Syntrophotalea carbinolica DSM 2380: one gene and its partner. The protein of the gene in region 1 interacts with the protein of each later gene in a pairwise test. Links are inferred from orthologs where the notes say so. Each region holds a gene or a part of one and is shown on either strand. Other genes may lie near its edges. The genes, in order: dnaB and PCAR_RS16015.

Region 1 (12,329 bases):
TGGCGGCGGTGCCTGGGATAATGCCAAGAAATATATAGAGAAGGGCGATCTCGACGGCGAAGCTAAGGGCGGCGATGCGCACAAGGCTGCCGTTGTCGGCGATACCGTCGGCGACCCGTTCAAAGATACTTCCGGTCCGGCCATGAACATTCTCATCAAGCTGATGAGCGTCGTGTCGCTGGTAATCGCTCCTCTGCTGGGCTGATCCGTAGTCAAGCATACATAACGACAAAATCGATAGCCGGGAGATGATCCCGGCTATCGTTATTTAGGCAGGATATCCAAATGGGATTCAAGTGTGGCATCGTTGGGTTGCCCAACGTAGGTAAATCGACTATTTTCAACGCCATCACCTCGGCAGGGGCCGAATCGGCGAATTACCCCTTCTGTACCATCGAACCGAATGTCGGCGTGGTGTCGGTACCCGATCCGCGTCTTGATGTCCTGGCGGATATCGTGCAACCGCAGCGTGTGCTTCCCACGACTATTGAGTTTGTCGATATTGCAGGCCTCGTGCGCGGCGCCAGTCAGGGCGAAGGACTGGGCAATCAGTTTCTCGGACATATCCGTCAGGTCGACGCTATTGCCAATATTGTCCGTTGCTTCGATGATGATAATGTGGTGCACGTGGACGGTTCTGTCGATCCCATGCGCGATATCGAAGTCATTCAGACCGAACTTAACCTGGCCGACCTGGATACCGTTGAAAAGCGTCTGTTTCGCATTCAGAAACAAGCCAAGAGCGGCGATAAGGATATGCTTGCGCAGCAGGAGGTGTTGCTGCGGGTTCGAGAGGTTCTCGATGCCGGCAAACCGGCACGCTCTGCCGGATTGTCGTATGAGGACCAACGTTTGATATCAGATCTGCATCTGATTACCGCCAAGCCCGTGTTGTATGTGGCCAATGTCGCCGAAGACGACCTTGAGGGCGAACATCCGCATGTCGCTCGGGTGCGGGAGTATGCGGCCGAAGAGGGCGCTGAAGTGGTGGCTATCTGCGGCAAGATCGAGTCGGAGATAGCAGAGCTGGAAGGGGACGAAAAACAGGAATTTCTGCAGGAGCTAGGTCTGGGAAGCTCCGGTCTCGATCGTATGATTCAGGCCGGTTACCAGTTGTTGGGGCTGATTACCTATTTTACTGCCGGTGTCCAGGAGGTACGTGCCTGGACTGTGCATAAGGGCGACCGTGCCCCCCAGGCTGCCGGGGTCATTCATACAGATTTTGAAAAAGGCTTTATCCGCGCCGAAGTCATTGCCTACGATGATTTCGTGGCGTGCCGTGGCGAAAGCGGTGCCAAGGAGAAGGGGCTGCTGCGGCTGGAGGGCAAGGATTATGTCGTGCAGGACGGCGATGTCATGCACTTCCGCTTTAACGTTTAGGCATCTGACGGCGCAAATTCTTGGAAAGGATACCTGAAAAGCGTTGATCTTGACGGGTGTCTGTGGTAATAAACTAGGTTCTGTCTTTAGGCGGGCACATAACGTGCCTACTCCTTGCTCCGGACTATGCCGGGGTTAAACACTCGAGAGGAGAAAGTTACATGCGTACCTACGAAAACATCATGATTGTCCATCCGGACAAGGTCGCGGACGAGTACAATGCCGTTGTCGAAAAGTTCAAAGGCGTACTTACCGACCTCAATGCCAACCTCCTTAAGGTCGACGAATGGGGCGTGCGCAAACTCGCATATCCTGTAAAGAAACAGGGCCGCGGTAGCTATGTGCTGACCGTATTCGAAGCCGATCCGACCATCATCGATGAGTACGAGCGTCGTCTGCGTCTTGATGAGGCCGTTATCAAGTTTCAGACGGTGTTGCTGGAAAAAGGCTTTGTCGAAGAGGCCGCTGCCGCCGCTGAAGAAGGCGCAAACGCCGAAGAAGAGGAATAACCCGGATCCTGATGATGGCAACATCGTCCGCTTATAAGGAGGAATACAATCATGGCTGAAAGAACTACTTCCGGCACCCCGGCAAAACGCTCCGTCCGTCGCCGTTTTTCCCGGCGCAAGGGTTGCCGGTTTTGTGCTGACAATACTCTGAAGATCGATTACAAAGAAATCCGCAACCTGCGCTATTTTATCACCGAGCGCGGCAAAATCGTGCCTCGCCGGATTTCCGGGAACTGCGCCGAGCATCAGCGTAAAATTCGCGAAGCCATCAAGCGCGCACGCAATATCGCTCTGCTGCCCTTTACGGCCGGTCATTCCCTCGACTAGATCCGAGGACCCTTGCCTTGAGTATTGCACAAAAGGCTTTACCTGCTGCATTGGCCGTGACCGCAACGCTTGGCATCCAGATGTTGGTGTTGGCGGCCATATCACAGGGGCAAAGCGGTTTGCTGGTTTTGTTCGGTAGTGTGCTGGCATTCGTCATACCATGGCCTGCGGCATTGTTGCTGCTTCGCCAAGGCGTAGTCAGTGCGGTCGTCGCCGTATCCGCCTGTGCATTATTGCTGGGCGCTATCGGCGGCGCGGCGCTCGGCGGCGCCTACCTGATGCAGTTTGGGGTAGGCTCCGTTGTGGTGCCGCTACTGCTGAAAAAATCCTGGCACTGGGATGCCGCCGTCCTGGCCGGAACCGGTTTTTCCGTGGCTGGCGGATTAAGCATTCTCAGTGTGTACGCATTTCGGCTCGGACAGTCCCCCCTCGCTTTTGCGGACGGTTGGGCCCGAACCGAGGTTGATCGAGCGCTTACCGCGCTCAAGCAGGCCGGTTTGCCTGCCGATGTCGCTCAGCAGACGGAGAAAGTGCTGGGGGAGGTTGGCAGCAAGCTTGTGGCACTGTATCCTGCCATTACCGTTCTGACGGTTGCCGGTATGCTTCTGGTGCTGGTGCTGTTTCTCAACCGGCGGGCAGGGGATATATTGCCTGTGCAGGTTCCCTTCGGTAGCTGGAAAGTGGCGGAGAATCTTATATGGGTTCTCATAGCCAGCGGAGCTGGTGTGTTGCTTTTTGAAGGGGCAGGGCACCGATTCGCATTGAACGTGCTGGTGATTGTGGCCGCTATTTATTTTTTGCAGGGACTGGCCATAACAAGTTACTTTCTTACCGTTAAAGGGGTGCCCCCGGCATTCCGGATACTTGGCTATTTTTTGGTTGTTGCGAGTCTCCCGTTACGGGTGCTTGCAACCGGGGTTGGAATTTTCGATCTCTGGATCGATTTTCGAAAGCCCAGAAACCGCAAGGATTAGATCCTTTTTGGAGGAACTCAATGGATATCATCTTGATGGAAAACGTGGATGGCCTGGGCCAGATCGGTGATCTGGTTAAAGTAAAGCCTGGTTACGCGCGTAACTTTCTTATCCCCCAAAAGTTCGCTGTTGAAGCGAATACCCGCAATATTAAAGAACTCGAGCATCAAAAGCGTCAGCTTGAGCACAAAGCTCAGAAGGTATTGCAGGCTTCCGAGGTTGTTAAAGCGCAGATCGAAAAGGTGACTTGCGAATTTGCTCTGCGTGCAGGCGATGACGGCAAGTTGTTCGGTTCTGTAACCAGCATGGAGATTCAGGCCAAACTGGCAGAATCCGGTGTTGAGGTTGATCGTAAAAAGATCCAACTCGATGAGCCGATCAAAGCTCTTGGTGAATACGAAGTCGCTGTCAAGCTGCCGGCCGGCATCCTCGCTACGGTGAAGGTTGCGGTAACCGCGCTTGATTAATACATACATGTCGGTACCGGAGTTTGCTCCGGTGCCGACTGTTTTTCCCCCCACTGTCAGTTGTAACTATGAACGATATTCCGGTGACTAAACTCCCTCCCCAGTCCCTGGAAGGCGAAATGTCCGTACTGGGGGGCATACTGCTTGAAAACGACGCCCTCAACAAGGCCTTGGGAATACTGCGTCCCGATGACTTTTACAGGGAAAGTCATAAAAAGATTTTCTCCGCTCTTATCGACCTCTCCGATACCGGCGAACCCGCCGACCTCGTCACTCTCACGGCTTCACTGCAGAAAAAAGGCGAACTTGATGCTGTGGGCGGTATAAGTTACCTCAGCACACTGGTCGATTACGTCCCTACCGCCGCCAACATCGTCTATTACTGTCGGATGGTGAAGGAAAAAGCGCTCGCCCGGCACCTTATCTCGGTGGCGACGGAAATCGCCACGCGGGGATATGAAGGTGGCGATATTGAAGCGCTGCTCGATTGGTCGGAAAAGTCCATCTTCGAAATCAGCGGGATGAAAAACCGCCCTTCGTATTTTTCTACGCGGGAAATTATGAAGGATACGATTCAGATTATCGAAGATTTATATCATCGTAAGGAGCTCGTAACCGGTGTTTCCACGGGTTACACGGTTCTGGATGAAATGACCGCCGGTCTTCAGCCATCGGATCTGGTTATCGTTGCCGGTCGTCCTTCGATGGGTAAGACTGCGTTTGTCCTGAATCTCGTGGAAAATGCCGCAGTTCGAGCGTCCGAACCTGTGCCCACGGTGGTTTTTTCTCTGGAAATGAGTAAAGAATCCCTGGTGCAGCGTCTGTTGTGCTCTCTCGCCCGGGTCGATGCAGGTCGTCTGAGAACGGGAAACCTGGTCGAATCGGACTGGCCCAAACTTATCGAGGGGGCCAGCAAGCTGTCCGAAGCCCCGGTCTTTATCGATGATACTCCCGCCATTACGGTCATGGAATTACGGGCCAAGGCGCGCCGTCTTAAGGCCGAACACAATCTGGGTATGGTGGTGGTCGATTACCTGCAGCTTATGCAAGGGCACAACTCGGAAAGTCGCCAGCAGGAGATTTCCGAAATTTCCCGGTCTCTCAAAGCTTTGGCAAAGGAGATCAATGTACCGGTTCTGGCTCTTTCCCAGCTGAACCGTTCGCTGGAAAACCGAACCGATAAACGGCCCATAATGGCAGACTTGCGTGAATCGGGTGCGATTGAACAGGATGCCGACGTTATCATGTTCATATACCGCGAGGCCGTCTATTGCGACGATTGTCGCAGTAAGGAGCGGACCTGTGAAAAGGGTCACGATAAAGACGCCGAAATTATTATCGGTAAACAGCGTAATGGTCCCATCGGAACCGTTCACCTGACCTTTCTTGGTCAGTTTACCCGTTTTGAAAATCAGGCGCGCCGAGACGAACCCTATTGACAGGACTTCCCCTCAAACATCAACGGCTCCGGACAGTAAAGTCCGGAGCCGTTTTTGCGTATGGGGGGCGAAGCTGTTTCCTAAAGTTCTTTCAGGTCGATATCCAGGGTCTGGATCTTTTTGCGCAGAGTGTTGCGATTGATGCCCAGGATCTCGGCGGCCCTTACCTGGTTGCCACGGGTTTTTTCCAGGATAATGGAAATCAGCGGCCGTTCCATCTGATGCAGAACCATCTGGTAGAGATTGTTCAGTTCGTTGACGTCCATCGGCGCGAAAGTCGCCAGCAGTTTGTTTGAAATCAGCGCTTCAAGCGATTCATCGGTTTCCTTGCGGGCCGGCTCCGGTACCAATCCGGGAAAATCGTTGGGCGTGAGGAGTTGGTCGGAGGACAGCAGGGCCGCCCGTTTGAGGGTGTTTTCCAGCTCGCGGACGTTGCCCGGCCAGTCGTGACGCCTGAGGTGCGCCATGGCTTCCTTGGTGCATCCCTGCACCCCGACGTTAAGGTCTTCGCGGACCCGATCCAGGAAGTATTCGACCAGCAAGGGGATGTCGTCCCGCCGGTCCCGCAGGGGCGGGATGGCAATCGGCACCACGTTGAGGCGGTAAAAAAGATCTTCTCGGAACTCTCTGGCGGCAACCTGTTCGCGCAGATTCTGGTTGGTGGCCGCAACGATGCGTACATCCACGGGTATCGAGCTGCTGCCGCCGGTACGAGTGATTTCCCGCTCCTGTAAAACACGCAGCAGTTTGGCTTGCAGCTCCAGAGGCATGTCGCCGATTTCATCCAGAAACAGGGTCCCGCCGCTGGCTTGTTCGAACTTGCCTATTTTGCGTTCCGTGGCGCCGGTAAACGCCCCTTTTTCGTGACCGAAAAGTTCACTTTCAAGAAGTTCGCTGGGGATGGCGGCACAGTTAAGGGCCAGGAAGTCCTTGCCGACCCTGGGGCTGTTATAATGAATCGCCCTGGCCACCAACTCCTTGCCGGTACCGCTTTCGCCGGTAATGAGCACGGTGACATCCGTTGGCGCCACCCGGCCGAGGATCTTGTATATTTCCTGCATCGGCTTGCTTTTGCCGATAATCGCCCGATCCAGTGGGTACTGTTCCTTCAGTTCGGTCTTGAGGCGATGCACTTCTTCGGCTGCCGCGGCGGCTTTCTGGGCTTTGACAATGATGGCTTCCAGGGCATCCAGATCGAAAGGCTTGGTCAGGTAATCGTACGCCCCCAGTTTCATGGCTTCCACGGCATTTTTCATGGAAGATTCGGCGGTGATGATGATGACCAGCATTTCTGGACGCTGTTCCTGAAAATAGCGCAGCAGTTCCAGGCCCGACAAGTCGGGCATTTTGATATCCAAAATAGCCAGGTCGTATTGGCGGCGTTTGAAGAAGGTTTTGGCTTCTTCGCCATCGGCGGCCAGATCCACGGTGAAGCCTTGTTTGGTGAGCGCCTTGCGCAGCACCCAGCGGATGCTTTCCTCGTCATCTGCTACCAGAATGCGTTGAATGGACATGCTTTATTTTCCCGAGTTCATGGTTTCCGCTTCGCCGATAGTGGCGAGGCGGTCGAATATGAATTAATAACGGCCCTGCGAACGGGTTAGCCCCGTTTCAATGGCAACGATATGGTGAACGAGGTGCCCTGACCTGCCTGGCTGGATACACGCAGGGAACCTTGGTGTTCGTTGATGATTTTCTGGCAGATAGCCAGTCCCAGTCCGCATCCTTTGGTTTTGGTGGTAAAAAAGGGTGTGAATATGCGGTCAAGTTCATCCGGCGGGATGCCTGGCCCGTTGTCCTGAATCTCGACCGTAACCATCGGCACCGGACGTTCGCCGGGTTTGTTGTACAGGTATTGACCTGCAATACGCGAAGTCACGGTTATCGTGCCTTCACCTTCGATGGCCTCGGCGGCATTTTTCAGGAGATTCAGAAACAATCTGGAGAGCAGGTTTTCATCGCCGCGGATGGGCGGGATACTGGGATCCAGTTGCATATGATAGGTGATCTGCTTGTCCGGATGACCCTGCTTCTGCATCAGAATCTGATCCGCCAGAATGCGTGACAGGTTGACTTCGCCCAGTTGCGTGGGGCGAGGGCGGGTCAAGTCGAGCAATTCCTCGATCAGATCGTTGACCCTGTTCACCTCCCGGGTCATGACGCGGGTGTATTCGCGCAGGGGGTTGTCCGGGGGCAGTTCGAGATTCAGCAATTGTGCCGCGCCTTTGATGCCACCCAAAGGGTTTTTGATCTCGTGGGCCAGTCCGGCTGCCAGGGTGCCCAGCATGGCCAGACGGTCAGCCTGGCGGACGGTCTCTTCAAGTTCGCGGATCTGGGAGTGATCCCGTAGAATCAGTACCGCGCCTTCCTGCACGCCTTCCCGGTTAAATAAAGGCGAGGCGGATAAGCCGACCGGCAGAGGGGCAGCCGAGGAGCGATGCAAGAGAAGGTCTTCATGGCTGGTGATCGATCGCCCGGACTGCAGCGCCGAACGTACCAGACGCAGAAATTCGCTGCTGGAGCCGAACAGATCACCCATGGAGCGTTTCAGGGCCTGCCTTTCGGAATATCCGGTGCAAATCTGAGCCGCAGGATTGAACAGGACAATGCGTTCCGCGTTGTCGATGGCGACCACTGCCTCTTCCATATTTTCCAGTACCCTCATGTAGAGGGAGCGATCTTTCGGTTCTTTGTTTTTCATGAACCCTCAGTCCGTTGTGTGGGCAGCATGTTCAAAAAAGTGCATTACCAGAGTCCGCATTTCCTCGATGGACATCGCACGATTGATGCTTGAGCGGAACTGGGCGGCACCGGGCAAGCCTTTCGCGTACCAGCAAAGATGCTTGCGTAAATCGAAAACAGCTTTGCGTTCGTCGTTGAAACGAAGGAAAAGCTCCATATGGCGCAAGGCGACGTCGCAGCGTTCCTCGGGGGTGACCGGCGCCGGCGTTTGCCCTTGCCGCATAGCCAGAATGTCTCTTGCCAGCCACGGATTACCGTAACATCCCCGGCCGATCATGACCGCGTCGCAGCCCGTTTGTTGCAGCATGCGCTGCGCATACTGCGCTTCGAAAATATCTCCGCTGCCGATAACGGGTATCGTTGACCGGCGTTTGAGTTCGGCGATCAGATCCCAGTTCGCCGAGCCGGAGAAACCCTGGCTGCGGGTGCGCGGATGCAGCGTGATGGCGTCAACCCCTTCCTGTTCCGCGATGTGCGCGATTTCCAGGAAGTTGATATGCGACGCATCCCACCCGGCGCGTATTTTGACCGTCAAGGGCAAATGGGTTGCGCGACGCATGGCCGCGATAATCTGGGCGACTCGGGCAGGAGTCTGCATCAGGGCACTGCCGGCACCGCTGCGGACGACCTTTTTGACCGGACAGCCGATGTTGAGATCGATAAGATCTCCATGCGACTCGACCTGTTTGCACGCCTGGCTGAGGTATTTCGGATTTTCCCCGAACAGCTGGATGCCCAGCGGACGATCCGACGGCGTGGATGCCAGCAGATCCCTGGTTGCGTCACCACCGAGCACCAGGCCGTTGGCGCTGATCATTTCGGTAAACGCCAGTCCTATGCCATACGGTCGCATAAGCAGCCGGCAGGCAAGATCGGTAATGCCGGCCATGGGGGCCAGCAAAATATTATGTTTTATATGTAGGGATTTTATAATCATTTGCACAATTTTTATGCAGTTTAACCATGACTCTGGCAGATTGCAAGTAAAAATCATTGAGGCTCGATTATTACTGTATTTACAAGCTATTGTGCATCATATAAATTTACTGGAGCGATGGCGATGACGGCCATTTTGCTTTAAAATTAAAGCGTGGTGTAAAATCTTTTTATGACAGATGGTGCGATGAACCGACTTTGTTGCGCCATATCGTTGTAATCGATTTTACGGAAGTCCGATGCCGTTCAAGGAGTTGATGATGTCTCAATTAAAAGATACGTTGTTCCGGAAAATCGAGGAGCAGCGCCCGCGTGTTACCCGTTTGCTTAAAGAGTACGGCCAGGTCGAGCTGGACAAGGTTACCATTGCCCAGGCTATCGGCGGTGTGCGGGGGGTGAAATGCCTGGTTACCGATATCTCCTACCTTGATCCGGAAGAGGGGGTGCGGTTTCGTGGTAAAACGATACCTGAGACCTTCGCGGCATTGCCCAAGGTCCCCGGGTCGGAATACCCCTATGTCGAAGGTTTCTGGTATTTTCTGTTGACCGGTGAAGTGCCGACCATGGAACAGACTCTCGAGGTGGTTGCGGATTTTCAGGCGCGCAGGCCGGTTCCTCAGTATGTATTCGATGCCCTGCGCGCGATGCCCAGGGATTTGCACCCCATGGCCATGTTGTCCGCTGCGATTGTGGTTATGCAGGGTGAATCCATTTTTGCCAAACGGTACAACGAAGGCATGGGAAAGGGCGACCTATGGGATCCCATGTATGAGGATTCCTGCAACCTGCTGGCCAAACTGCCGGCTATCGCCGCTTATATCTATCGCTTGAAGTACAAGGGCGATACGCCCATCCCGTCCGACCCCGAACTCGATTTCGGCGGCGACTTTGCGCATATGATGGGTATTGCTCCTCCCTACGATGATGTGGCCCGGATGTATTTCATTTTGCATTCCGATCACGAATCGGGCAATGTTTCGGCACATACCACGCGGTTGGTGGCCTCGGCTCTGGCCGATGCCTATTACAGCCTTTCCGCCGGAGTTAACGGGCTGTCGGGGCCTTTGCACGGTTTGGCCAACCAGGAAGTTTTGCGTTGGATCCAGAGCAAAATGGAGAAACTGGGCGGCAAGCTTCCGACTGAGGAAGAGTTGGAACGCTACCTGTGGGATACGCTGAACAGTGGTCAGGTGATCCCCGGCTACGGCCATGCGGTTTTGCGTCGTACCGATCCGCGGTTCAGCGCGCAGATGGAGTTCTGCGAAAAGTACCTGCCCAATGATGATCTGTATCGGCTGGTCAAGATGCTTTACAAGGTGGCGCCCAAGGTCTTGCAGGAACATGGCAAGGCGCGGAATCCCTGGCCTAATGTCGATGCGCAGTCCGGTGTTATTCAGTGGCACTACGGCATTACGCAGTATGAATATTACACCGTGTTATTCGCCGTAGGCCGGGCATTGGGCGTGTTGGCGAATATTACCTGGGACCGGGCTCTCGGCTACCCGCTGGAGCGCCCCAAGTCCATAACGTTGGATATGATGGAGAAAACCGCGGGTATTCAGTGACATGACTTTTAAACGGCCATCCATCGTGTGGGCAGTTTTGAAAAAAGGAAGATAGCTACAGGATGGACCCCTCCGCGCGTGGTAAGGGGTCCATTTTTATTTATTTGTCGGAATCGATCTTTGTGTTGAGGTAAATTAATTCGGGCGTCAGTTCAGGCCGTCCGTTTCGCCGAACTTTGCGTTTCATGAAAGGTAGTCACAATTCATGGATGGTTTTACCAATGACTTTACTTACATAAGGTGTTTGACCAAGGAAGACCAAAGGAAAATCAAAAAAATACCTTTTCTGAATATCGATTCGATCCTGATACCTTCGCCCTTTATCAAAGATAAAACCCTCGATATAGACTATCTTCACAGCTATGTCTGGGACGAGGAGGGAGAATTTCTCGGGTATATCCTGGTCTATTCCAATCCGGAAAAAACCAAATTTCAGGTTTATAAACAGGTTACTTCTCCATTCGGCAGGGGAAAGGGGATCGGTTCCGCTTTTATAAGAAAACTTGCCGAGGATATCGACGATACATCTTATGTTTATCTTTACGTATGGGAAAAGCTGGTTAGTACCATAGACTTTTTTTACAGTAATGGTTTCAGCCTTGAAGATTCGACGGTCTACAGGAAAATGCGATTTTACCTGATGTCGGCGACGGCCAGATCCATACTCGAAAAGTCTGCCTCTGAAAAGCCTAAAGAGATTTCCGTCATAGAGGAATTGAGCAAAGTCAGGCACGACGCAAAAAAATCCCTCAAAGTTTTATCGGATATGATTTCCATCATGTCGGTGGATAATTTCAATCAGATTATCGAAGATATAAATCGTGAGAACACGGCTTTGCTGAGTACCCTCAGTATGTATGAAGATAAAATCAAGGCTTCTCACGAGGTTAGTATCAAGGAAATTCTTACGACCCGCGTTATGCCGTTTGTGGAAGCCTCAAACGTTCGCTGCGAAATCCGTCTGATACTCGGTGCGGACATTCCACCGGTGATCGGCCGCTATATGGATTACAGCCGGGCCTTGATCAACCTGGCATCGAACTCCATCGATGCGATCGAAGAGGCGGGTCGCAACGGACTGATTCAGATCATGCTGACCCGCAAGGATGGCAAGGTTGTGCTGATCATTCAGGACAACGGTGTGGGTATCAGCCCGGACCGGTTGCAGGTGGACAGTAAAAATTTGCCTTTTTTTGTGGGGCGCACCACCAAACAGGATAAGGCCGGTGAAGGTATCGGAACCCAACAGGTTTTTTCGACGTTTGGCGCCGCAAATATCAAGGTGGAAAGTCGCGAAGGCAAATTTACCCGCTGGACCATCTCCCTGAATATCAGTACCAAGAAAAAAACCGATAAACTGGGGCTTTTGGAGACCCGTTTTATCGAGTTTATGAAGTCGACAGAAACCATCGATGTGGATGAGAACAGCAGCAGGACTGAAGTCGCTTCTTTGATTTGGCAGTTGCGGCAAATGGAGATTTTCAGCTATGACCTGATTCAATCGTTCAGTATTCATAACAACGTCCGTGATATATACGCGCTCGTACTATCCTACAGGTATGGCGATACCAGCTTCAGACAGCTCAAGGATGAACTTGATAAATATCGCATCGACCATGAAATGATTCGGTATTGGTTGCTGGGCATGCTCAACCGCATAAAACAGAATGAGAGTTTTCTTCTTAACTCATTTGATTTTCAGAAATACAAAGGGATTTACTTTAAAAGTTACGGGCAGGCGATTCAAAGGACCATTATCTTTACATTGGACCCCCGCACAGGCGCATTTTTTGCGACGGACAGACGCCTTGCCGAGCATCTTGACTTCGTTCCCTACCTAAAATGCCAGCGGGATCAGTTGATTCGCGGGGAATTCAAGGGCGATGTCAAAAATCTCGATAGCCCCATCTTGCTGGGGGTGTGGTCCGTTGCCAACAAAGAGGACCTTTACGACAAGATCGAGCTTTTGCAGCGGGGAGGGCAGCAACTG
Region 2 (12,297 bases), 1.1 Mb from region 1 along the record:
ACTCCGACCGCGACGGCACCCCCGCCCCGCCACCGGGCAAAGGAAACCAAAGCCTCTGGAAGTGCTTTTTGGCCAGGGTCATGGCGGCATCGAAGCGAATGACACGAAAGTTGCGGGCCACCTCGACAATGGTACGAATCATGGCTTCACGCACCTGCGGCAACAGGAAGTTGAGCTGGGCCGTATCGTTCCAGGGCAAATGGGTACCGTCGTTGCCATGGTAGATATAGCGCACTTCGCCGGTGTGGTGGTTGACATGCTTGAAGACCACCGCCGCATCGCTGTGATCCCAGTAACCATCTTCCAGATAAAGACTCATGCCAGCGTCCGTCGACAGGTCAGTGCCGGTAAAACGATAGCCCGGATAGGGCGGATACGACGCCTGCACGAACCAGTCGGGATGCTCCTGTATCCAGCGCGAATCGATGCCGGTATGATTGGGCACCACGTCACAGGCCAGACGAATGCCCCGCTGCCGGCAACGCCGGTCAAGCTCATCAAGATCCGCCTGCCCGCCGAATTCATCGGCGATCCGGTAATCGTACAGAGCATAGGCCGAAGCCTCGGCCTCGGGGTTGCCGCGCAAGCGTTTGACCTGCCGGGAAGCCGGGGATCGCTCCCAGATGCCGATAAGCCACAACCCGCTAAAACCACGACGGGCCAGAAGGTCCAGCTCCTCATCGGGTATGTCCCCCAGGCGATGCACGGGGCGACCGTACTGACGGGACAGCTGATCGAACCAGACATGCACCGATTTGGCCAGCAGCACCAGGTCGGACATCCAGTCGCTGTCCAGGGAAAAGCGTTCTTCATCCACGACCGGGCCCACGGTATAATCGGGCGCGACCTGCGGCCCGGGGCCACCGCCACGCATCCGGACCTCCTCGGCCCTCACCCCGAGTCCGGCATCGATGGCCAGCAGCAGATCGTCCGGCAGCAAGCCTTGCCACTGCTGACGCACAAAAGCCAGCTGCCCCTCCAGGCTGTCCGGCGCCGCCTCGATGGGCGCTCGCAGCAATTCCAGAAGCGGCTGATCGAGAACGCCGGCAACCTTGGTCTGGCGAAGAGACGTATCCAGGGCCTGCAGGGTGGCGCGATAGGGAATCCGTTGCGATAACTCGGCATCATCGAACAGCCATCGGAAGACAGCTGCCGCCGGATTGGCATTCTGTACCGACAAAACCAGAAGTTCCAGCAACGTCTGGAGCCGTCCGCTGTCACCACGTGGCCCATAAAGAAAGGCATGGGACGCCAGGTCGCCTTGAAGCGCATCCGGAGGGAAAAGCTCGACAAACGCTTCCTGGCTGCGCCGTAGCCCGGGCAGAGATACCGCCTGCCGGGCCACCGACACCCCGTCCCTGCCGATGGCACAGTGGCGTTCCCGAAGATGCCGGTGCGCGAGCCATCGCAACACGCCGCTGAGCACCGCCAGCATTTCCAGACAGCCGGCACTGCATGCGGGCTCGGGGTGAAGCTGCCACATGCGGGCCGCTACTTCGCGCAACCGATAAAGCCGCGAAGCCGGAACGGCCGATGGTGGCAGGGCCAGTTGTTGTCGCGCCACAGCACTCAGCTGTAACGACAGTGAAAAATACGGCTCGGCGCCGGATAAAGGTGACGACAGGGGATCGATGGAAGGAGTCATAGCGATATGAAGTAACGACCTTTCTGGATAACACGCATGAAACGAAATGTCCGCCGGGGTTGTCCCCCGGCATTCGGAACCTGGGCCAAGCAGCTTGAGATGGTGTCTTCGAGCCTTCCTTTACCGTTTTTAAACCGCTGCTTCCCGCAGATACCGGGCCGCCTCCTCCGGCGAGGTCGGGTTGATGAAAAACCCGGTTCCCCACTCGAAACCGGCCGGCTCCATGATCTTGGGGATGATCTCAAAATACCAATGATAATCGCAGGACAGGGAACTCCAGAAGTCGGGTTTTCCCGGTTGAGGCAGGGTGGACGGTGCATTGTGCAGCACCAGGTTAAACGGCGGATCCCGGAGCACACTACGTAACCGACCCAGCACATCGCGCACCGTTTCACCCAGGGCCACCATCATTTGATCGGTCAACATGGAAAAATCGTGTTGATGGTGGCGCGGTACGATGCGCAGACTGAAGGGATACCGGGAAGCAAAAGGCGTAAAAACCGCGAAATCCGTATCGACCCGGACCAGACGCCGGCCATCGGCCAACTCCCCGGCGAGCAAATCGCACATCAGACAGCGCTCTTTGCGCCGGAAATGCTCACGGCTGGCCCGTAGCGCCGTGCACAGGTGGGGCGGGATGATCGGCAGGGCCAATAACAGTGAATGGGTATGGGGAATGGTGGCGCCGGCCTCCACCCCGTGATTCTTGTAAATAACGATGTGCCGAAACCGTTTGTCGCGCCGCAGGTCGATCAGCCGCGAGCGAAACGCGTGAAACACATCGGCCAGTTCCGTTGCCCGCAGATCGGCGGGATGCCGATCGTGGTCCGGGGTTTCGATAATCACCTCGTGGGCACCGATGCCGTTTTTGACGTCGTAGAGGCCCTCCCCGCGGGACTCGATCTGTCCCTCGATACGTAAGATGGGGAATTTATTCGGGATGACCCGAACCCGCCAACCGGGCTGATCGGCAGGACTGCCGTCCGGCCGCAGGGCGTAAACCTCCGCCGGGGTCTTGTTTTCGTGCCCGTAACAAAACGGGCAAACCGTCGTTTCGATGCGTTTGCGTCCGGTGATAAAATCGACGGGCCGACGCCCCCGTTCTTTGACGATTGCCACCCAGCTATCGATAAAAGGGTCCCAACGTAATTCGGACAAAGGGATGACTCCTTTTCTGCAACATCCCGCACCTGTTGTGCTACGGGATCAAAGCGGCCACGTCCGGTTCTCCGGATCGAGGCCGACATAGGTCAAGGACAATGGGCCATCGGCGGGCCAACGTGCAAGCTCTCTTCCGGATGCCAACAGCTGCCACGATAGAATCAATGCACTCCCCGGTGCCAGTTGCAGCAGATCCAGAGGCAAACCCATCTCGGCGATGGTGCGAGCGCCTCCGGGTCCGTATCCTCCGCCGCTGCCATCCACACAGCGCAATACGGTGCGGTCGCCATTTACAAACAACCGCGCCTCCCATCGCGCTTTGGTTGGCACCTGAATCTGCACCAGCAGTTCCCCGGCCGGCCCCGTCAAATCCGCCAGCGGACGGCGAAAATCGAACCGCAGATAAAAGTATTTTTGATCGTAACCGTAATAAAATCCGAGCAAACCGAAACTGGCATCGTGCATAGCGCCGCCGGAAGCTAACTCCACACTGCCCGCCCCCTGCCACTCGAAATAATCCGTCACCCGCCCGTCGATTACCGGATGCACCGCACCGGACGGCTGCCATACCCGACTGCGGCGTTGCGGAGCACGCAGCGGATAGCTCAGGTATCCCGGCACGGGCCTCTTTGCCGCCCGGTACAAAGCCTGCAGATGATGCCGAAAAAGCTGATCGAAAGAGCTCGCCTGGTCGGTCCGATGATGTTCGCCGAACCACCAGAACCAATCGCTGCCCTCTGCACGCAAAAGATGCGGCAGAGCCGCAGCCTGCAAATCGTCGTCAACTTCCTGCAGGGAACGGCGCGCTTCCCCCAGCCACTCCCAGGCCCGATTTTCCTCCGGATGCCCGATCCAGATGTCGAAGTCGCCGTTAATCCAGGATCCCGGAGCCAGACGTTTCAACGGCTCTGCATGCTGCGTCGCCAGGGCCTCGCCGACGGTGACCGCCCGCAACCCGGGATCGTCACTCAGCCCCTGGTAAAAGGCTCGCAAAAACGGATAGCCGTTATCCTCGTAGCGCTCCCAGCAATTCTCCCCGTCCAGAATCAATGTCACCAATCCCCCCGGTACCAACTCGGCCAAAGCCCGCAGGCGACCAAGCAGATCAGCCGCCGCATCGCTGGCTGGCCAGGTGGCATAAACAAAACCGATGCGATCCGACAGCTCCCGGTCCCGGAACAACAACGGCAATCCTTCCAGATGATAAGGGCGATAGAGCTGGCGGCGATCCTTCAAACCATCGGGCAGGGATCTGTCCAGCAAAGTCTCGTCGCTGGCTGCCCAGAGTGCGCCTTCTTCAGCCAGAATGCGCACGGCGGCTTCGCTCAATCCCCCCTCGGCCGGCCAGACACCGCGCGACCTGGAGCCGAAACAATCCGTGGCACAGCGTAGCCCCAAGCACACCTGGCGCCGGGCATCCTCGGGAAAACGAAAGGGGGTCGCCGGCAGCACAGCTTCGCTGCAGGCACGCAGCGCCTCGCTGGTATCGCACAACAGGGGCAAGATGGGATGCGCGTAGGGAGTCACCGACAATTCGATGCCGGCCTCGGCCTCGGCATGCCGGAAACGGTCCAGAACCCCCGCCACAACCTGCTGATAGCGTTGCATCAGACGCTGTTTGTCACGCTCCTCAAAAAGTCGCCCCTTGGCGAGCAACTCCGTCACCACCCCCGGCTCCTGGCGCAGGTAATGCCCTGCCCATGCCAGCAGAAACCATACCTGCAGATCCCGCAGATCCTGAACGGAAAAGTTCTGCCAGGCCAGTACCCCACCCTGGTCGCGCAACGCCAGAAGTTCACGATAGCGGCTGTAAGGCTGGATATGCCGCTCGGCATTTACGGAGAAAAACGCCTCCACCAGAAAAGCCCGTTCGCCATCGCCAAAACCTTGCGGATCGCGACTGGCAAGATCGAGCCAGCGGTCGTGTAATGCACCGCGGGCGTACCCCTGCAATTGTTCCACCAGGGTGGGTACCAGATTGAAGGTAACGCGAATCCCCAGATCAACAGCGGTTTGCAGCATATCCCCGTAATCTTTGACCGCATGCAGAAAGGCCCACGGCAACAGAACCTCATCCTGCAGGGGATCCCGATAGTCGGGCTGATGCATATGCCAGATCAGGGCAACATTCAAGGGTGGCTTGGACTTGATGGACAGGAGCTTCTACCTCGCTTGGGAATTCGTCAGTTCTTTTTTCCAGGTCTCGACTTTGCCCTGGTAGGAAACCAGCAGACTTTCCGCACGCTGGGCATCGGGGGAATCGGCCACGATATGCATCACCGGACGGTACTGGTCGGGCAACACCAGTACCCAGTCATCGTCAAAACGAACCTTCACCCCATCTATGAAAGAGGCATCGAGATTAACCGAATGTTCACTCATCTTGCGCATCAGGCCGCCCTTGAGTTGCCGGCTGCAGGGGACCTGGGTATGGCGATAAGCCCTGGCAGGCAGGGTCCGACGCATAGCTCCCAGAGACATGCCGGTACGCCCAAGCATCTCAAGAATTTTCGCAGCGGCGAACATACCGTCGAAATGCCCCTGAAAAACCGGCAGGGCAAAACGCCCATCCATGGTGGCGGTCAGAAGCCCGCCGCGTTCCGCAACCGCTTCGAGCAGAGCGCGGGCATCGTTCTTGACCGCCCGGGTAGTGAGTCCCCCGTCCTGGGCAATGCGCTCCATGGCCATCGGCGCCGAAACCGGCAACACCAGGTTTCCGGTACTTTCGCACCGGCTTACCAGAGACACCACCACCCCCAGAGCTTCGGTCTCCGAAAGCAGAACACCGCTCTCGTCGATGATGCGCAATTGCTCTCCGGAGGGATCGAGCCAGAAACCTGCCGTTGCCTCCAGGGTGCCGGTAATGCGGGCCAACTGCTCCATAGCTCGGCTGGTCTGCTCCGGCGTCACGGCACTGCGCCCTGCCTCAACATGGGAATTGAGGGCGACAACCTCGCAACCCAGATCGCTGAGTAATCCGGGCAGCAATTCGCCGGCGGGCGAGTGATTGAGGTCGATGACAACCTTGGGTGCGAAGGATCGCAACAATTGGGCATCCAGAGCGCGCTGAAACCCTTCCCGGTAGAAGGCATTCAATTGCGGCAATTCGCGGATTTCCCCGGGTTCGGCGTAATGCACGCGGCGGAAGTTTTCCTTGAAAAATATGCGTTCAATGGACTTGGCGGTTCCGGAAGAAATTTCGAAACCCTCGGCATCATAGAACTGAATCTCGGTGGCGGCCGGATCGTCGCGGAATTGGTGGAAATGCACCCCGCCGACTTCGCCAAACGTACCGAGTTTGTAGCTCATCACCGGCAGGGGCATCTGCTTGATATCCCGCACATTGACCCCGGTGGACAGCAATCCGCCGAGGAAAGCGCGCTTAAGCATGCGCGATGAGCGTTGCCCGTCGCGACTGGTGATCACATAACTGTCGCGCGGCAACACCGAACCGTAGGCCGCACCAAGCTTGGCGCAGAATTCCGGGGACAGCTCCACGTTGCTCAACCCCCTGACCGAAGCGCCCTCGAACAGACTTTTGCGCCACTTGTCCCCCCAGATGAGATTGGTGCTTACAATGGAACCACTTTCGATGGATTTGCGCGGCCATATTTTAACGTCCTTGCGCAGATACACCTCATCCCCGACATTGGTCTCATCGCCGATGACGGTGTTTTCCTCCGCGACCACCCCGCGGCCCAGGCGGGTACGATGCCCCGCCACCGTGCCAAACAGCCGACAGCCCCGTTTGACATAAACGTTGTCCCACAAAATGGTATCTTCCAGTTCCACTTCGTCTTCGATGACGCAGTTGCGTCCGACAATGCAGTTCTTGAGCTGGGCACGCCCCAGTACCTGGCTGTTGTCGCCGATGACCACCATTCCTTCGAGCAGAGACAGGTCGGCTTCGGCCACCAGGGTATCGGTTCCCAGATAAATCTGGCGCGAACCGTCGGACAACGTCGGCTCGGGCAAGGAAGCTGCAACCTTGCCGTGCCACAGGTCCCGACAGGTTTCCAGGTAGGCATCGGTATTGCCGATATCGGCCCAATAGCCCTGCTGAAGACAGCCGTACAGGGGCCGACCTTCCTCCAGCATACGCGGGAAGATATCCTTGGACCAGTCGCGGTTGGTTTCCTCGGGAATCATCTCCAGTACTTCGGGTTCGAGTACATAGATGCCGGTATTGATGGTGTCCGAAAAGACCTCGCCCCAGCCCGGTTTCTCCAGAAATTTGGTAATCGCGCCCTGCTGATCGGTGATCACCACGCCGAACTGCAGGGGATCCTCGACGGAGGTCAGGGTAATGGTGGCCAGAGCCTGCTTTTCCTCATGAAAGGACAGTACCGCGCCCAGGTCGAAATCGGTCAGCAGATCGCCACTGATAACCAGAAACCGTTCATCCAGGTAGGGAGCCGCCGCCTTGACGGCACCGGCGGTACCGAAATCCTCCAGCGGGGTGACATAGGTAATGCGAACCCCCAATTCGCTACCGTCGCCGAAGTAGTTCTTGATGATCTCGGGTTGGTGGAACAACAGCATGATCACATCCGAAATACCATGCGCTTTCAAAAGGTCGATGATATGGCTCATGATGGGCTGGTTGACCAGCGGTACCATCGGTTTGGGTAAATTGATTGTCAAAGGTTGCATGCGGGTTCCGAACCCACCTGCCATGATTACGGCTTTCATCAGTTTGGCCTCCCGCTGCTGGGTAATTTCCCTTTTTTGGTCAAAACCCGCTGAATTTCACTTTTAAGCTCGGACAGATCCGAACTTTTCACCACATAACCATCAGCCAGCCAGGAGGAAAAATCCTCTTTGTAGCAACTGAAGGCCGTACATAAAATGACCGGCAGATCCTTCTGCCTGCCGATAATATCCTGCAACATCGCCAAACCGTTGTCGCCGCCGATCTGAATGTCGAGAACCACCAGATCGTAACGGTTCTCTCGCAAAAAACGCTCTGCCTCAGCTGCCGAGCCGGCCGCATCGACATGGTAACCTTCCTCCTCCAGTTCGCATTGGAACAGGTAGCGGATGTCCTGTTCGTCATCAACCACCAATAAACGCGTCACATAGACCTCCCTTGGCGACTCTCTGAACAAAAACCGACGTCGTCCGCAGGCATCTCCGAACGCGTCGTGCTTAACATTAAGACCGAGAGGAGTATATCAGGACAATGGGCTATTTCAATTGCAGCCCGTTGATCCGGACAACAAGCTTAAACTGCTTGCCCTCTATGCCGTCTGATGGCATAGTCGCTACATGCAAAAGAAACCGTATCTTGTTTTTTCCCAACACCTGAAACAACGCTTCGGCGGACGCGTCCACAAAATATCCATCGATGCGGGATTTTCCTGTCCCAACCGTGGTGCCACCCGTGACCAGCCCGGCTGCCTGTTCTGCGATCCGGACGGCTCCGGCTCGTTTGGCATTCACCGCGGACTTGCTGTCGCCGAGCAGCTTGAGCGGGGCAAGGAGATCATGGTCCGCAAATACAAGGCCAAGCACTTTCTGGCCTACTTCCAGCCCTTCTCCAACACGTTCGCTCCCCCTGAACGCCTGCGCAGCCTGTACGATGAAGCCTTGGGCGTATCCGGCGTGGTGGGCCTGACCGTCGGCACCCGTCCGGATTGTTGCCCGCCGGCCGTTCTGGATTTGCTGGAGGAATATCACCGCCGCACCTATTTCTGGCTGGAACTGGGTCTGCAGAGCAGCCACGACCGCAGTCTGGATTTTCTCCGTCGCGGCCACGATTACGCCTGTTTCCTGGAGGCCTATACCGCTGCCAAAGCCAGGGGGCTGAGGGTCTGTGTGCACGTTATTCTGGGATTGCCGGGAGAAACCCGCGAGGACATGCTGGCCACGGCTGAGGAGATGGCCCGGCTGCAGGTTGACGGCATCAAGCTGCACCTGCTGCATGTTCTGCGCGGCACCCGCCTGGGGGAATTGTACCAGCAAGGTGACATCAACATACTGGAGCAGGACGAATACGTGTCGCTGGTGGCCGATGTCATCGAACGCCTGCCGGCATCGGCCCTGATCCACCGTCTGACGGGGGATGGACCGCGGGATAAGTTACTGGCACCGTTGTGGTCTCTGAAAAAATGGGAAGTGCTCAACGCCATCGACAATGAATTGTATCGACGCGGCACCTGTCAGGGATTTCGGGCGGGGGCGAAATAAAAGGGTAGAGAAGGCGAAAAAGGAAAGATCGCGAAAAAACAGCAAGAGGAGAGGCCGCGTCCGGAAACGACCCACCTTGAGAAATCGACAGCAGCTAGAAATCCACCTGGGTCGCGACGACGGCCTGAGTCGGTGGTTTGACCTGTTCGCCACCACTCCAGGATACCAACAGCAGGGAAGCCCAAAGCAGGCTGAAAAGGACAACGACTGTTTTAAACATATGGACACCGATATGTGAAGGGAAAGACAGCTGTCTCAAGCTTGTCGCGCACCATAGCGAAAATCCTCATGAAAAGCAAGGCGCTTAAGTGCCGGAAAACATGCGCCTAACCACAATGCCCAACTGTGTAAACGCACACACCGCCCCACTCCTTGACGACCCTTTGCTCCCTGACCGTCAAAGGAGCGAGGTTGCCGCTCAAGCGGCTCTTGCCGCGCACCGCAAGCTGTGCTATGTTCCGCGCTGTTTCGCTAGGAGGCTGTAGAACTATCCATGCTCCGGCTGCAAATTCGGCTGTTTGGCCCATATTTCAGCTCCTTTTCGGCCCATAGTTACAACTATGAACCTTCAAATGAGCTAAAATCTGTTCTCAAACATCCAAACTTTCGCGTCGGCCAGTATAGTCCAACAGACTCCTGCGTTACGCGCCACCCTTACTTCCAGACACAACACCCCGCATCGGCCAGGCCCTATGGATCTATCTGCTCTGAATGAACAACAACGTGCTGCGGTACGGCATACGGAAGGCCCGTTGCTGTTGCTGGCCGGTGCCGGCTCGGGCAAAACCCGCGTCATCACCAGCCGCATTGCCTTTCTGCTGCAGGACCGGGGCGTACCTTCGCAAGCCATTCTCGCCGTCACCTTCACCAATAAAGCGGCCCGGGAAATGCGTGAACGGGTGGAAGGCATCGTCGGCCGCAAACAGGCCAAAGGCATGGTTATCAGCACCTTCCATGCCCTGTGCGTTCGCATTCTCAAAGAGGATATCGAACAGCTCGGCTATAAAAAAAACTTTTCCATTTATGGCGGCGCCGACCAACTGCGTCTGATTCGCGACCTGTTGCAGGAGGTCAATACCGGGCTGCGCAAGTTCGACGCCGACCGGGTGCTATGGCTTATCTCCGACGCCAAGAACCGTCTGATCCCGCCCGACCGCTTTGCCCCAACTCACGGCGATGAATACGGGCCGGTGGTCGCCACCATCTATCCCCGTTACCAACGTGCTTTAAAAGCCTTCAACGCCGTCGATTTCGATGACCTGATCATGCTGACGGTACGTCTTCTGCAGGACAAACCGGCGGTCCTGGAAAAATACCGCCAGCGCTTCCGCTACCTGATGGTCGACGAATACCAGGACACCAATGCCGCCCAGTACCGACTCCTGCGGCTGTTAGCTGAAGGACACCGTAACCTCTGCGTGGTCGGGGACGACGACCAGTCCATCTACGGCTGGCGAGGCGCCGATCTGGGCAATATCCTCGATTTCGAAAAAGATTTTCCCGGCACTATGGTGATTCGCCTGGAACAGAACTACCGTTCCACCGGCAATATCCTGACCGCAGCCAACGCGGTGATCCGTAACAATCTCAAGCGCAAGATCAAGGCCTTATGGACCGCCGACGGACCGGGCGACAAAATCGACTATCTGCTGTGCGAGGATGACGAGGACGAAGCCAGGGTCGTCGTGGAACGCATCATGGCCGAACGATTCAAGGCCCGACTGAGTTACCGCGACTTTGCCATTCTGTTCCGTACCAACGTTCAATCGCGCGCTTTTGAAGAACAGCTGCGCTACCAGGACGTGCCCTATGTACTCATCGGCGGCCAGCAATTTTTCGATCGCAAGGAGGTCAAGGATGTGCTGGCCTATTTCCGGGTGCTGCTCAACCCCCGTGACGAAGTCAATCTGCTGCGCATCCTCAACACGCCCAAGCGCGGTATCGGCGACACCAGTGCCGACCGCCTGATCCGTTTTTCCGCCGAGCATGATATTCCGCTGTGGCAGGTTCTGAAAAACCCCGCAGAGGTCGAAGGGCTGGGCGACAAGGTTATGGAATCCATCGCAACCTTCGTGGACCTGATGCAGAACTTCCGGCGCCGGTTCCGTGTCGGCCAGCTCAGCGATACGGGCCGCGAATTACTCCAGGAACTGCGGTTTGAAGACGATTTGTTGCGCACCGCCCAGGATCCGGACAAGGCGCGGCGACGCATGGCCAACGTCGCCGAGGTCATCAACGCCATGGCTTCTTACGAACAGCGCGAAGTGCAGCCGACCCTGGAAGGGTTCCTCGACAAGGTATCGCTGCTCGACCGGGACGAACCGCCGCGTCAGGACAAAGATGCCAAACTGCAGCGCGACGCCGTCGTGCTGATGAGTCTGCACTCCAGCAAGGGGCTCGAATTTCCCTGCGTGTTTCTGGTCGGCATGGAGGATGAGCTATTGCCGCACAAAAAATCGAAGGGCGCAAACTCCAATATCGAAGAGGAACGCCGTCTCTGCTATGTCGGCATCACCCGAGCGCAGAAAAAACTGACACTGCTTGGAGCCGCCCGCAGGAAAAAATTCGGCGTCATGCAACTCCGTTCACCCAGCTGTTTTCTCGAAGAGATTCCCGACGAGGTTCTGCATTCAGCCGCCAGCGACGCACCGACAGCAACCACCGAGGAAGAAAAAGATCAATTGGCAAACAACGCTTTTGCCGATATAAAGGCCATGTTGGACTTTTGACCCCCCGTTTTGCGCAACCTCTCTCATGCTGACCGCCTCTAAAAAGTCCTCCAACTCCCCACACCTTGGCCGGCCGACGCAGGTTGCACATCGGCTGCACCCTGAGACCCGGCATGATACAATTAAGTCTATCGAGGTTATATTTACCCCCTTCCCCCATCAGGAGACCGTCATGAAAAGCATCCTGACCACCCTCAGAGAAGATCCGGCTTTCGAAACGCTGCTGCATGCCCTGAACAAAGTCAGCCTGCTGGAGGTTTTGGCCAACGCTGAAAAAATCACCCTGTTCGCACCCGACAACCAGGCCTTCACGCGCATCAACCTTGAGGAAATACAGCTCGACCGATCGAAACTGACCGATATCCTCACCTACCACCTGGTCGATGGCGAGCATCCCTTCGAGGGCCTTGAAGCCGAGGAGAACATCTATACCCGCAACGGCAAACACCTGACCGCCCATTTGGAGGCCGGGGAATTGCGTATCGACAATGCGGCCCTGACCCGAACCGACATCCGCTGCAGCAACGGCATTATCCATGTCATCGACAACGTCTTTCTGCCGCAATTCTCCGG

Evidence for each region.
Region 2: the proteins of dnaB (region 1) and PCAR_RS16015 interact in binary tests that used the Escherichia coli proteins (3 or more experiments, as listed by UniProt). The link is inferred for Syntrophotalea carbinolica DSM 2380 from one-to-one orthologs.

The regions. Positions count from the first base shown.
Region 1 is NC_007498.2:2,319,921-2,332,249, reverse strand. The notes cover bases 2,935-5,910. They hold dnaB (replicative DNA helicase), read left to right. Parts: upstream 2,935-3,725; coding sequence 3,726-5,096; downstream 5,097-5,910. Other genes in these bases: PCAR_RS10990 (sigma-54-dependent transcriptional regulator), read right to left, coding at 5,177-5,910; rplI (50S ribosomal protein L9), read left to right, coding at 3,211-3,657; PCAR_RS11005 (YybS family protein), read left to right, coding at 2,935-3,190. Outside these bases: PCAR_RS11025 (sodium-translocating pyrophosphatase), read left to right, coding at 1-205; redox-regulated ATPase YchF, read left to right, coding at 286-1,380; rpsF (30S ribosomal protein S6), read left to right, coding at 1,542-1,889; rpsR (30S ribosomal protein S18), read left to right, coding at 1,941-2,216; more of PCAR_RS11005, read left to right, coding at 2,234-2,934; more of PCAR_RS10990, read right to left, coding at 5,911-6,610; PCAR_RS10985 (two-component system sensor histidine kinase NtrB), read right to left, coding at 6,697-7,797; tRNA dihydrouridine synthase DusB, read right to left, coding at 7,804-8,832; PCAR_RS10975 (citrate (Si)-synthase), read left to right, coding at 9,035-10,339; PCAR_RS10970 (GNAT family N-acetyltransferase), read left to right, coding at 10,545-12,329. UniProt on the Escherichia coli protein: The main replicative DNA helicase, it participates in initiation and elongation during chromosome replication. Travels ahead of the DNA replisome, separating dsDNA into templates for DNA synthesis.
Region 2 is NC_007498.2:3,460,744-3,473,040, forward strand. Bases 9,262-12,205 are described here. They hold PCAR_RS16015 (ATP-dependent helicase), read left to right. Parts: upstream 9,262-9,687; coding sequence 9,688-11,724; downstream 11,725-12,205. Other genes in these bases: PCAR_RS16020 (fasciclin domain-containing protein), read left to right, coding at 11,897-12,205. Also shown: PCAR_RS15980 (alpha-amylase family glycosyl hydrolase), read right to left, coding at 1-1,645; PCAR_RS15985 (galactose-1-phosphate uridylyltransferase), read right to left, coding at 1,775-2,803; PCAR_RS15990 (glycoside hydrolase family 57 protein), read right to left, coding at 2,852-4,939; PCAR_RS15995 (mannose-1-phosphate guanyltransferase), read right to left, coding at 4,970-7,498; PCAR_RS16000 (response regulator), read right to left, coding at 7,498-7,884; PCAR_RS16005 (TIGR01212 family radical SAM protein), read left to right, coding at 8,075-8,995; PCAR_RS19160 (hypothetical protein), read right to left, coding at 9,090-9,215; more of PCAR_RS16020, read left to right, coding at 12,206-12,297. UniProt on the Escherichia coli protein: Rep helicase is a single-stranded (ss)DNA-dependent ATPase involved in DNA replication; it can initiate unwinding at a nick in the DNA. It binds to ssDNA and acts in a progressive fashion along the DNA in the 3' to 5' direction.